4 regions of the Simiduia sp. 21SJ11W-1 genome follow, and region 2 is predicted to be linked to each of the others. Evidence: predicted binding sites of a transcription regulator. Region 2 holds the regulator's gene; each other region holds the start of a gene.

Region 1 (3,094 bases), 1.7 Mb from region 2:
CGCGTAGTGAGGTTGTGGGGCTTGCGCTGCACTGGCGGGCGGCTGGCGTTTCGCAACCGGTGCCATGTACATGGCAGGCAGGCACACAGCACCAAATAACAGCCAGCCAAACATGTCGTGCTCTTGCATGAGCGAGCTTTGCATTTCTGTAAAGTAGCCCACCAGTATCAATATAAAAATTCTTAACCAATTGCTGATAAGTGCAAGCAGCGCTGCCACCGCCATAATCGCAATAAAGCCGCGCTCTTTGTAACCATTGAGGTAGCTGATCAAGTAGCCCATGGCCAGCGCAATAATAAAGTAGCGCAAGCCCGAGCAGCCATCTGCAATAACGATGTGCCCAAAGGGAATAAAAATGCTGCTGCCGTCTATAACAGCCGGTATGCCAATAAGGCGCACCATTTCACCCACTACAAGGCCGCTAAGGGTTACCAGCAGGCCGTTGAAATGCTCCCAAAGGGTAATGGCAAAAACGGGCATAAGCAGTAAAAACCGCTGATGCCACGCTGTGGCAAAACCAAAAAGAAACGCCACGGCGAATGCAAGGCAGGCTATCAGTGCAAACTCTGCCAGCAGGTTTATGTCTAGCAGTGCAAATACGGCCCAAAGGCCTGCGCTAAGTACAAGGCATAAGGCGGCGAGATAGCGCTGGCCTTGAGTGGCCTGCGGATTAAACGGCAGCGCCTTGTAAAACAGGTATGAGAAAATCGCAATCAGCAGGTAGCCGTGGGAAAGGCCTTCTGTCCATTGGCTCCATTTATCGCCAAGGCTTAAAAAAGTGGGCGCGAAAAAAACAGGCATTGCCAGTAGCAACGCGAGCGGTGCGACGCCAGCCGGCGCCCTTTTTTGAGGCTCTGAGCAAGCTGTTATATTAACTTCCATGTGTTTAGCCAAGCTAAATTGACAGGCAATTCTACCTGAAAACAGGTGGCGTTTGTAGCTGGTGCGTGTGTGCAACTTGCGAGTTGGAAATAAAAAAGCGCCAGCGGTAGAACCGCTGGCGCTTAGCAGCTGTGGAGACTGCGTAAGATGTTTAGTTTTTCACGCGGCGACGCGCAGCACCTAAACCAAGTAAGCCCAAACCAAGTAATAAGAAAGTACCAGGTTCTGGGAGGCGGCCAACGGTAACATCGTCGATGCCCCAGCCGTCGTTGCCATTGCTGTTATTGAACGACAGCGTGGCACCCATGATGCTCATGCTGCTTTTAACAGATACGTAACCCATGTTGCCGCTGGCCAGGTACGGAGAAATCACGTAGGAATCTGAGTAAGTGCCGTCATCGAACATGAGCGTGAGCGTGGCGCCTACGTCAGAGGCATCGGCCATAAAGAAACCGAATGCATTCATGCCGGCGGTGGCCGGGTTGTCGAATGTCCAGGTTACTTGGCGCGCATCGTTGCTGTCTAGCCAGAGGTCCTGTGCATCGGAAGCCAGCGCTTCACGGCCGTATTCGCCGGTGCGTGAGCTTTCGATCATCAGGTGATTGTTGTGCAAGTTTGAGCCTGCCTGGCCTGCAGTAATCAGCGCAAAGGTACCCACATTGGTTGAGTAAGATGCCGCGTGATCTTCCCAGCTGTTTTGATCTGTTGTGCCGTAGGTGGGTGCTGTACCCAGGCTATTAAAATCTTCAACAACGGTTGGGCCTGCCAAGAACGCCATAAATGCTGCTTCGCCTGCGGCTGCGTTTGAGTTGTAGTTAACTACAACGCTTGCGCTAGCAAGTGAAGAGGCAATGAGTGCGCCGCTTGCAAGGGCGGTTTTGATAAGGCCTTTCATGATTGATCCTTCCTGTGGACGCAAAATGTTTGGTGCGTTAAATAAACTAGTTTTACTAGCTTACAAACCTTAAGAGCAATAACCGGGCCATGGGTGCTAAGCTATTGATTTGCAAGGTTGTGCGCCAAGTTTTGCGCCTTGTGAAATGAGTGTTTGTAAAATAAATCGACAACGCCTTCGCGCTAGGTGCGGTGGCGCACAATCACTAGCCCGATGATGCCAATAATGAGTAATACGATGCTCCCGCCTTCGGGCAGGCCGGTTATTTCCAGGGCGGTCACATAAAATTGGGTATTGTGGTAGGCAAGGGTAACAGCCGTATTGGCCGCCACCAAAAAGCTGCCAATGCTATTGGCCGCATGGTAGTTGCCCAACAGGCTGCCGGATTCTTTTACCTGAAGTTGCTGGCCGCCTACCCATAGGCTGGCGCCGCTTGCGAAGCCGCCGTCGTGATTGTTGTTCACCCACAAATTGCTGATGCGCACATCGCGATCAAAAACAAAGGTGAGCCATTCGCCGGTGTTTACGTTGTCGTCGTTGCCGGGCGCGCACTGGGCGTTGGTGTCTATATCTTTACAGGCGCCCAGGCCGCCGTAGTTGGCATCCATGTACGCGAATTGGGTGTTATCGTCGTCATTGTTGGCGTGTGCGGTTATGTTGAGGTTGCCCCAAGCGCCCGAGTAGCTGAGTGTGGCGTGGCCCTTTTCATGGGTATGCGCATCAGAGGCGAAATCCAGCAGGCTTGCATGGGTTGCTTGTGTGGTGAGTGCCATTGCACAGAAAAGCCATAAGGTTCTGAAATAATTCATGGTAATTCCTTCTGTAGCTATGCAGTTTTTGCTCATGCTTTACGCTGGGTGGCGCTGCATAAACTAGGCCGAAGGAGGTAAAGTGAAGGGAAATCAATCATTTGGCGTGGGGATGCTTGGCGTCTAAAGCATCTTTTGTAAAAAATCCTGACAGCGCCAGCAGCACCGGTTAGGCGTGCGCCTAGTGCAGCACTGTCAGTGGCACAAACTGGCTGTAAAGGCCGTTGTTATCGTAGGCGGCAATCTGGAATACAAATTCACCGTAAAGGTTGTCAAATGTGTAGCTATGCTGGGTGCCCTCTACAACCAGGTAGGTGAAATCCGGTGTAGCAAGTTTTCGATAACGTATTTCGAAGCCGCCAATTTCTTGGGTGAGCAGTGGTGTGCCATTTTCACGCAGGGTGGGCAGTTGCCAGGTGGCAACGGCTTGGCCCTGTATAACGCTTGTGGGCGTAGTTGTGGGTGATGGCGTAGGCGATGGCGCAGGGGTAGGCGATGGGGTGGCCGG
Region 2 (3,094 bases):
GAGCCAGCACTGCGCAACTCTTCACGAAATTCCTCGCGCTGAAACAGCTCGGCAAGCCTGGCCAGTGTTTGCAGGTGATCGCCATCGGCATCTTCCGGCACCAGAAGTGCGAAAATAACGTCGACGGGTTCGCCGTCAATGGCGTCGAAGTCGATGGAGTGAGACAGTGTAATCAGCGCACCGGTGGTGGCCTCGCAGTTGGCAACCCGGCAGTGGGGTATGGCGATACCGTGGCCGAGGCCGGTGCTGCCCAGGCGTTCGCGGGCAACCAGGCTGCGAAAGAGGTCGTCGGCGGCGAGGGAGGGGATATCGTTAGAGATCAGGTCGGCCAGAATTTCCAGCGCGCGCTTTTTGCTGACGCCATCCACGCCGTGTTGCACACGGCGTGGGGCCAAGAGATTTTCAAACTGCATAAATTCAACGGTGGCTTCGAAGCTTTTCTTTGTGCTTGATAAGTTGGCGATCCAGCTTATCGGTGAGTAGATCGATGGCAGCATACAGGTCTTCGGACTGAGAGTCAGCGAAAAACTCGGCGCCACTGACGTGGACGGTAGCTTCTGCCTTTTGTCGCTGTTTATCAACACTCAAAATGGCATTGATGCTGGTTATTCGGTCGTGGTGGCGTTCGAGTTTTTCAAGCTTGGTGTTGACATAGCTTTTGATGGCGTCGGTCAGGTCGAGATGGTGTCCGCTGATGTTGATTTGCATTTGCTGCTCCTTTTGTCGCTGCGTTTGCGTTGCACCCGCCCCGCATTGGTGCAATACCGTTGCGGGGCACCAATACTCGCTTGCTAAATCAGTCGCTTTCGCTCATTCGAGGCCGCGATACCGAGAGACTCCCGGTACTTGGCGATGGTACGCCTGGCCACCTGAATGCCTTGCTCTTCTAAGAGCTTGGTAATTTTGCTGTCGCTCAAGGGCTTTTTGGGGTTCTCTGCGGCCACCAGCTTCTTGATGATGGCGCGAATTGCCGTTGAGGAACACTCGCCGCCTGAGTCTGTGCTCACGTGGCTTGAGAAGAAATACTTGAGTTCGTAAATGCCCTGGGGGGTGTGCATGTACTTTTGCGTAGTCACCCGGGATATGGTGGATTCATGCATGCCAACTTCTTCGGCGATGTCGTGCAGCACCATGGGTTTCATGGCTTCCGGGCCGTGTTCGAAAAAGCCCACCTGTTTTTCAACAATGCAGCTGGCCACCTTGAGTAATGTTTCGTTGCGGCTTTGCAGGCTCTTTAAAAACCAGCGGGCCTCTTGCAGGTTATCGCGCAGGAAGTTGTTATCTTTGCTGGTGTCGGCGCGCTTTACCAGCGACGCGTAGCCTGAGTTGATACGGATCTTGGGCGCGATATCTGGATTGAGCTCCACTAGCCACCGATCCTGTTTTTTGCTGACAAAGACATCCGGGACGACATACTCGGTTTCAGCCCGGCTGATACTCTCGCCCGGGCGCGGGTTAAGGGTTTGGATCAGCCCGATGGTTTCGGCAAGCTCTGATTCCTTGAGCTTACAGCGGCGCATGAGTTGCTTGTAATCGCGGCTGCCTAGCAGGGCCAAGTGATCCTTAACAATCAGTTTAGCAGCATCCAGAAAAGGTGTAGTGGCCGGTAGTGTGCGCAACTGAATCAGCAGGCATTCCGATAAATCCTGACCGCCAACGCCTGGCGGGTCGAATTGTTGCAGCCGGTGCAGCACCGCCAGTACTTCATCGTGTTCGAGGGGGTCATCTTGCAGATCGGCGTCTTGGCCCAGGCCCTCGGTTATTTCTTCCAGAGGTGAGGCCAACAGCCCGCTGGGCTCTATGGCATCGATGATGGCCATGGCAATCACCCGATCACGATCAGACATGGGCGTGAGGTTGAGCTGCCACAGCAAATGTTCTTGCAGGGTTTCGCCGCCGCTGTCGTCGCGCTCGTAGTCGCGATCGTCGTCCGATGCCGGGCCTGCGCTGGCGGGGCCCGAGGTGTAGATGTCGTCCCAGTTGGTATCTACCGGCAGGTCGTCTGGAATGTCGTTATTCCAGTCGGCATCCATCGAGGTGTCGCTGGTGGTGTCGGTTGCGGGGGTATCCGGGGCGTTGTCGTTTGCGTCTTTGCCGTCTGGCTGGGCAGATTGGCTGTTGTCTGGGTGGTCTGCGGCGTTATCGGCGCCTGTGTCATCGCCGTCTGCCATCTCGAGCATAGGGTTGGATTCCAGCGCCTCCTGGATTTCGGCCTGTAAGTCCAGTGTCGACAATTGCAGCAGCCGGATGGCCTGTTGCAACTGCGGCGTCATGGTCAGCTGCTGACCGAGTTTTAGCTGTAGAGATGGCTTCATGGGGTAATGACTTACATCCTCTTGGTTGCTGCCCAAAACGTGGCCTTAACTCCAGCGGGCGCAACCTAAGTGTAGTCATCCGGCAATAGCGAGGCAATATTGACAAGCAAGCACCATGCCTTTATGGGTGATTTAAGGTTGGCGCGTAAAGCGTTGTTGTTCTGCGCGCCAGTGCGGTGATGTGCAGGCCTAGAGGGTGAACTGGTCGCCTAGGTACACCTCGCGTACCCGCTGGTTGGCGAGCACCGTGCTGGCATCGCCCTCGGCAATAATGTGGCCTTCGCTAACGATGTAGGCCTTTTCGCAGATGCTGAGGGTTTCGCGTACATTGTGGTCGGTAATCAGTACGCCGATGCCGCGATCTTTAAGGTGCTTGATGATGCCTTTGATATCGCCCACGGAAATGGGGTCGACTCCGGCGAAGGGTTCATCCAGCAAAATAAACCGTGGCTCGGTGGCCAGGGCCCGGGCAATTTCCACCCGACGGCGTTCGCCGCCCGACAGCGCCATGCCCAGGCTGTCGCGGATGTGGGTAATGTGAAACTCTTCCAGCAAATCTTCCATGCGCGCTAAGCGCTGTTTGCGGTTGAGCTCTTTGCGGGTTTCCAGAATGGCAAGAATATTGTTGGCCACGGTGAGTTTGCGAAATACCGAGGCCTCTTGCGGAAGATAGCCGATGCCCGCCCGTGCGCGCCCGTGAATGGGCAGGGGGGTTAAGTCCTGATCGTCGATGCTCACGCGCCCGGCATCGCTTTCTACCAGGCCCGCAATCATGTAAA
Region 3 (3,094 bases), 520 kb from region 2:
GGGGAGTATAACAACGCACCCTGCAAGCGCCTATGTTTGCAACGCCCGGAATATGCGCCAACAACCAAGGCGTTGAATCCACTGAAAAAAATTAAGAATATTGTTGACCGACCCGGATTTATCAGTAGAATACGCGGCTCCTGAACACCGGGTGGTTAGCTCAGTTGGTAGAGCGGCGCCCTTACAAGGCGTAGGTCACAGGTTCGACCCCTGTACCACCCACCATATTCAGGCGGCAATTAACGCAGTTGATTGCGCCTACACGGTTTAGCGGACCGGTAGTTCAGTTGGTTAGAATGCCGGCCTGTCACGCCGGAGGTCGCGGGTTCGAGTCCCGTCCGGTCCGCCATTATTTGACTAGCCTCTAGTCTTTAAAAGCCCCGATTTATCGGGGCTTTTTTATGCCCATCAAAAAGCACACTCATTGAACCTAACCCTGCAGCTGCGGTCATATTTTACAGGTACACTAAGCCGCCCGTTTCGGCACACCTGCAGGTGGGATACACCATGAAACAGCTGATCATCACCCTGTGCCTGGCACTCGCCACCACCGGCGCACTCGCCAACCCGCCCATCAATTATGAATTCCCTGAATTAAAAGAGGTGCGCGATTTTCGCAAGAACAATGTAAATGGCTGGTCTGCTGTGAACGAGCAAGTACTAATGGTTTCAGCTGGCGCCAGCCGCAACTACCTGCTGGTGCTTTCGCGCCCCGATCGCGACTTGCTGTTTAGCCAGGCGCTCGCCTTCACAGACACCCAAGGCCGGGTGAGTGCGCGCTTTGACAAGGTATACGCAACCAACAGTAACATCCGCATGCCAAACTCCATTCAAAAAATTTACGAAGTGCGCGGCCGCGACCAAGTGAAAGCTGCACGCCTTGCGGTACACGAGCAAGCCTGCGCCCAATCCGAACAAGACAGCCGCGCCTGCCGTGATTACCACAAAGCGCTGGAAAAAATCCAGAAAGAGGCACCGGAAGAAAACAGCAGTAAAGAAGGCCAAAGCTAAAGGCGTAAGCGGCAGCCCCGCTCTCATGACACGAGCAATACGAGCGGGGCCTGTTTCGAACCCCGCTCCTTCTCGAACCAGTAAGCAGCAAAAGCACTTGGTTGCCACAAGCAAGCGCCACAAACCTTAACTCCAGATAGAATAAGCTAGCCACTGGATGAGCCCGTAGCGCCTTGTGCGCGCCATCGATTCACCCTCACGCCCCTAGGTTCGATAACAATTGGGTTTTGAAGATTATGGTTACGGGTGGCCAGATGATGGCTCGAATAATCTCAACGCAGCATGTCGGGCCACGTTTTTAGCATCCGGCACCACCGCTTTCACATACACCACGAACTCTCTGCCAACATGACCACCTTCACCAATCCAGATGTGGCAAAAAGCGTTGCTCGCCCCCAACAGCCACGGGGGCATCACACCGATATTCCACGCGCAACGCCACACACAATTCTTACCCGGTGTTTGATCTCACCCGCCCAGGTTTCAACACCACTCAAGCACCACTGAGCGGCCAGAATCTCCAAGTTATCGACGCCACCAACAACATCTAGCTAAAACAGTGAGCGGCGCGCGGATTTAGCGCCTAAAAGCAAGCACACTCACCGGCCACACTGCCGTATCGATTACCACCTTAATTCCCTGCTATTAACATTTAAGCATTAGCTACTTCCAGTCTTCGCCCCCTTTCCACTCGAATACTGCTGTCGAGCTTATTTACACAATCGCTACGCGAGCGACATGCAAAAAAACCAAGCCACTGAAAAAACTAGAAAAAATCATAGTGGCATGGGCATTGCGTACCAACCGCCTGACCTTGAGACAACAACAGGAAAAAGGGAATAGACCTATGAAAACGCTCAAAACCTTAGTAGCAACCTGCACGCTGGTTGTCAGCTCCATGTCTGGCGCAACGATCATTGACCATGGCACCTATACCACGGACACAAATTTAGGGGTCGACTATTTAGACGTAGGCCTTATTCATGACACCTACGCAAACTTCAACACAGGGATAATGTACGCAGGGAGAACTTGGGTGCTCGCAACGGCAGATCAAATTGCCAGCACCTGGTCAGACGCCACAGGCCTGGCACTTACCTCCGCCGATATCTATTCCAGTGATAACGACTTGGGCGCAGCCGCGTCCGCAACACTCCATGACCTGTTCGATGGAGTGAACTCCGATCTCGGTTCTGGCGGCGAAGCCGTTATTGGCGACTACAGCATCGCCGGTTACTACAACTTCATTTTTGGCGGCTCACTCGCCGTTCACGATGCTCCTTGGTACGACTCTCACTATAGCTCGAACTCCAGCGGCACCATGGGAGCATGGCTGGTTAGTAGCAACCTGCCCGAACCGGGCTCTCTGTTACTACTCGGCTTAGGTTTACTGGGGCTCGGATTAAAACGCACCAAGAAGTAGTCGCTAGCCCTCTACAATACCCACCAATACAGCCAGCGAACAGCTGGCTGCTTTAGTTACACCGTTAACCGCACGCCAAAAGAGCGCCGAAAAGATAAAGCAGGCAAACCAATGCACCGGGGGCCACTTACAAAGCTAAGCGCGCCCACAACCCCAACCACACACAGCAACAAGCCAAGTCACTACACACCAGGCCTGGGCAGCTGCCGACTGCCGACTGCCGACTGCCGAGTTAAACCGCAATAATCCGCTGCAAATTTCTTTAACTGCCACCGGCAGGACGCATCAATACATCAAGCGTCGGCTTTTGTCGATTAAAGATTATTGATAGACCTAACCAAGATTCGAACTCATCTCGCACATAAATTATGAAAATTTTTCCAAAGTTCTTTATGGATGCCATATTTATTTTTCTTAAAACAAAAATTTTCCGTTAACCACGAAATAGGTACACACAATAACTACTTAACCTACATCGCCGGGTTTAACCCTCCTCCTGGCCCAACGCCTCAAGGATTTGCAGCAACAGATTAATAACATCCAGATACAATTGGATGGAAATTTCCAGCGCTATATTCCAACTATTTTGCTCAGGCGCCGCTGCTTGAGCGAGGGCGTTAAAATCTGCAACCAGGTAGAGCGCAAACAACAGACTACCGC
Region 4 (3,094 bases), 390 kb from region 2:
CTGAGAAGCACAGGTAGGGGTTGGCGGTTGGATCTGGGAAGCGGGTTTCAATACGCTTGGCCTTGGCGCTCTGTACGAAAGGAATACGGATAGAAGCCGAGCGGTTGCGGGCAGAGTAAGCCAGCATTACAGGTGCTTCGAAGCCGGGAACCAGACGCTTGTAAGAGTTGGTAGAGGCATTACAGAAGGCGTTCAGCGCGCGCGCGTGCTTGATGATACCGCCAACATAGTAAAGGGCAGTTTCAGACAGGCCAGCGTAGCTGTCGCCAGCAAACTGGTTTACGCCGTCTTTAGAGAAAGACTGGTGTACGTGCATGCCTGAGCCGTTGTCGCCAATCAAAGGCTTGGGCATGAAGGTGGCAGTTTTGCCGTAGGCGTGCGCTACGTTGTGAACGCAGTACTTCAGAATCTGTACTTCGTCAGCCTTTTTCACCAGGGTGTTGGCGCCAACGCCAATCTCGCACTGGCCAGCGGTGGCCACTTCGTGGTGGTGAATTTCAATTTCCAGGCCCATGGCTTCCATGGCGTTACACATGGCGCCGCGGATGTCGTGCAGGCTGTCCAGTGGTGGTACGGGGAAGTAGCCGCCTTTTACGCGTGGACGGTGGCCGGTGTTGGCGCCGTCGAAATCGTCGCCTGAAGACCAGGCCGCTTCTTCAGAGTTGATCTTGTAGAAAGCGCCGCCCATGCCAGAGTTGAACTGCACGCTGTCGAAGATGAAGAACTCTGGCTCTGGGCCGAACAGTGCCTTGTCGCCGAGGCCGGTTGAGGTCAGGTAGTCTTCTGCGCGCTTGGCGATAGAGCGTGGGTCGCGGTCGTAGCCCTGCATGGTTGAAGGCTCAACGATGTTACAGCGCACAATCACGGTGGGCTCTTCGGTGAACGGGTCCATTACAGATGCATCGTCATCGGGCATCAGGATCATGTCGGATTCGTTGATGCCTTTCCAGCCGGAGATAGATGAGCCATCAAACATGCGGCCTTCTTCGAAGAAAGACTCGCTGATAGTGCTGGCTGGGTAAGATACGTGCTGCTCTTTACCTTTGGTATCGGTAAAACGCAGATCAACCCACTTGGCTTCGTGTTCCTTGATCAGGTCTAAAGTTTTTGACATGGATGCCTCCGAATAGTCAGACCGGTTAACAATTTATTTTTACATCGCGCCCTTCCTGCATGCTGCATCATCGATACCGCGGGGCGCTGATGAAGGGTATCCGAGTAAGGGCAAAATATATGCCAAATCGGAATATCCCGTAGAGGCCCATATTTCAGGCCGTGCGCCAGTGCAGGGCGGCGTAAGCGCAATTATGGTGCACCACACTGGTGCCTTAGTGTGTTGCGCGCACCATTATAGGTCATTACCCCGTTGGGACGCTCAATGATTGAGCATGTATAATGCGCGCCCTTTTATTTCAGGCGTGTGTCTGGCCATCACCATGCTGGGTGGCGTGGAGCTTTGGGCTCGAGGAGAAGTTAAGTATGCATTTTGTTGTGAAGTTGTTCCCGGAAATCACCATTAAAAGCCCGCCCGTGCGCAAGCGCTTCATAAAGCAGCTGCGCGAAAATTTGCGCGCGCAATTGGTGCAGGTAGATCCGGCCATAGCCGTGGTGCGCGATTGGGAAAAAATTGAAGTGACCTGTGAGAGCGCCGATGAGCAGCTCTGGGCGCGGGTGTCCGATGTGTTGGCGCGCACGCCCGGCATTGCCAACTTTGTGCGCGTGCAGGCCTTCCCGCTCGGCGACATGGACGACATCTTCCAGAAAACCCTGCCCATTTGGGGGCCGAAGCTCGCCGGTAAAACCTTTTGCGTGCGCGTTAAGCGCAGCGGCAACCACGATTTCTCATCCATTGATGTAGAGCGCTATGTGGGTGGCGGCTTGAACCAGCACACCGGGGCAAAAGGCGTGAGCCTCAAACAGCCGGATGTGACCGTAAAGCTTGAGATCCGGGCCGACACCCTCTACGTGGTGGAAGAGCAAACCCCGGGCCTGGGTGGCTTCCCGCTCGGCTCGCAGGAAGGCGTACTGTCGCTCATATCCGGCGGTTTCGACTCCACCGTGGCCAGCTATTTGATGATCAAGCGCGGCGTGCGCACCCACTACTGCTTTTTTAATCTCGGCGGCAAGGCCCACGAGCTGGGTGTTAAAGAGGTGGCCTTTTATTTGTGGAATAAGTTTGGCTCTTCGCACCCGGTGAAATTTGTCACTGTGCCCTTTGAAGGAGTGGTTAGCCAGATTTTGCAAAACGTGGATAACAGCTACATGGGGGTGGTGCTCAAGCGCATGATGCTGCGTGCGGCAACCCAGGTGGCGGCTGAGCTGGACTTGCCTGCGTTGGTAACCGGTGAAGCGGTGGCGCAGGTATCCAGCCAAACGCTGCCCAACCTGGCCGCTATCGACGCCGTTACCGATACATTGGTGCTGCGCCCGCTGGTGGTGATGGACAAAGGCGACATCATTGATATTTCCCGCGCCATTGGCACCGAAGATTTCGCCGCCTCCATGCCCGAGTACTGCGGTGTGATCTCCGTTAAACCCACCACCCGCGCCAAGATGGATCGCGTGCTGCACGCTGAAAGCAAGTTCGATTTCGATGTGCTGGAGCAGGCTATAGGCGCGCGTCGCACCCAGTTTATTCAGGATGTGGTGGCCGATTTAGAGCAAACGGTGGTGAGCGTTGAGCAGGTGGCCGACCCGCAGCAGGCGGTGGTGGTGGATATTCGCCACCCCAACGAGGAAGAGCTGCGCCCGCTGCGCCTGGCCAATGTGGAAGTGCTGAAAATTCCGTTTTTCAGCCTCAACACCCGTTTCGCCGCCCTGGATGCCGGCCGCCAATACCTGCTGTATTGCGATAAAGGTGTGATGAGCCAGCTGCACGCTGAGCACCTGAAAGACGCAGGCTTTGATAACGTGGGCGTATACCGGCCGGCCCCTAAAGCCGCTGGCTGCGAGCTTAAGGGCTAGGTTTGGCGGCGCTTGGCTTGCGCATGGTTAAAAACATGCCGTGCGCGGCAAAGATGTCGGCCCCGGCCTGGCTGTGGGCCACCGCCAATACCGCCTGTTCCAGTGCGTAGTGGCGGGCCTGGTAGTTGGC

Evidence for each region. Region 2 encodes sigma-54, which starts transcription at its own class of promoters, with help from an activator protein. Its sites were predicted from a motif close to TGGCACANNNNTTGCNNT; they were not measured.
Region 1: L1F30_RS14490 (PEP-CTERM sorting domain-containing protein) is a predicted target of sigma-54. The motif match lies at 1,850-1,867, and genes of this name have one in related genera.
Region 3: L1F30_RS06770 (PEP-CTERM sorting domain-containing protein) is a predicted target of sigma-54. The motif match lies at 1,794-1,811, and genes of this name have one in related genera.
Region 4: glnA (glutamate--ammonia ligase) is a predicted target of sigma-54. The motif match lies at 1,222-1,239, and genes of this name have one in related genera.

Annotation. Positions count from the first base shown of each region.
Region 1 is NZ_CP090959.1:3,306,654-3,309,747, reverse strand. It holds gene xrt (exosortase) at 1-801, opposite strand, end outside; gene L1F30_RS14490 (PEP-CTERM sorting domain-containing protein) at 1,034-1,777, opposite strand; gene L1F30_RS14485 (hypothetical protein) at 1,960-2,586, opposite strand; gene L1F30_RS14480 (hypothetical protein) at 2,768-3,094, opposite strand, start outside.
Region 2 is NZ_CP090959.1:1,031,039-1,034,132, forward strand. It holds gene L1F30_RS04540 (PTS sugar transporter subunit IIA) at 1-413, opposite strand, end outside; gene hpf (ribosome hibernation-promoting factor, HPF/YfiA family) at 418-708, opposite strand; gene L1F30_RS04550 (RNA polymerase factor sigma-54) at 792-2,315, opposite strand; gene lptB (LPS export ABC transporter ATP-binding protein) at 2,505-3,094, opposite strand, start outside.
Region 3 is NZ_CP090959.1:1,547,455-1,550,548, reverse strand. It holds tRNA gene L1F30_RS06785 (tRNA-Val) at 150-225, shown strand; tRNA gene L1F30_RS06780 (tRNA-Asp) at 273-349, shown strand; gene L1F30_RS06775 (DUF6491 family protein) at 508-1,011, shown strand; gene L1F30_RS06770 (PEP-CTERM sorting domain-containing protein) at 1,859-2,434, shown strand; gene L1F30_RS06765 (Bax inhibitor-1 family protein) at 2,919-3,094, opposite strand, start outside.
Region 4 is NZ_CP090959.1:641,664-644,757, forward strand. It holds gene glnA (glutamate--ammonia ligase) at 1-1,114, opposite strand, end outside; gene thiI (tRNA uracil 4-sulfurtransferase ThiI) at 1,480-2,964, shown strand; gene L1F30_RS02795 (transporter substrate-binding domain-containing protein) at 2,954-3,094, opposite strand, start outside.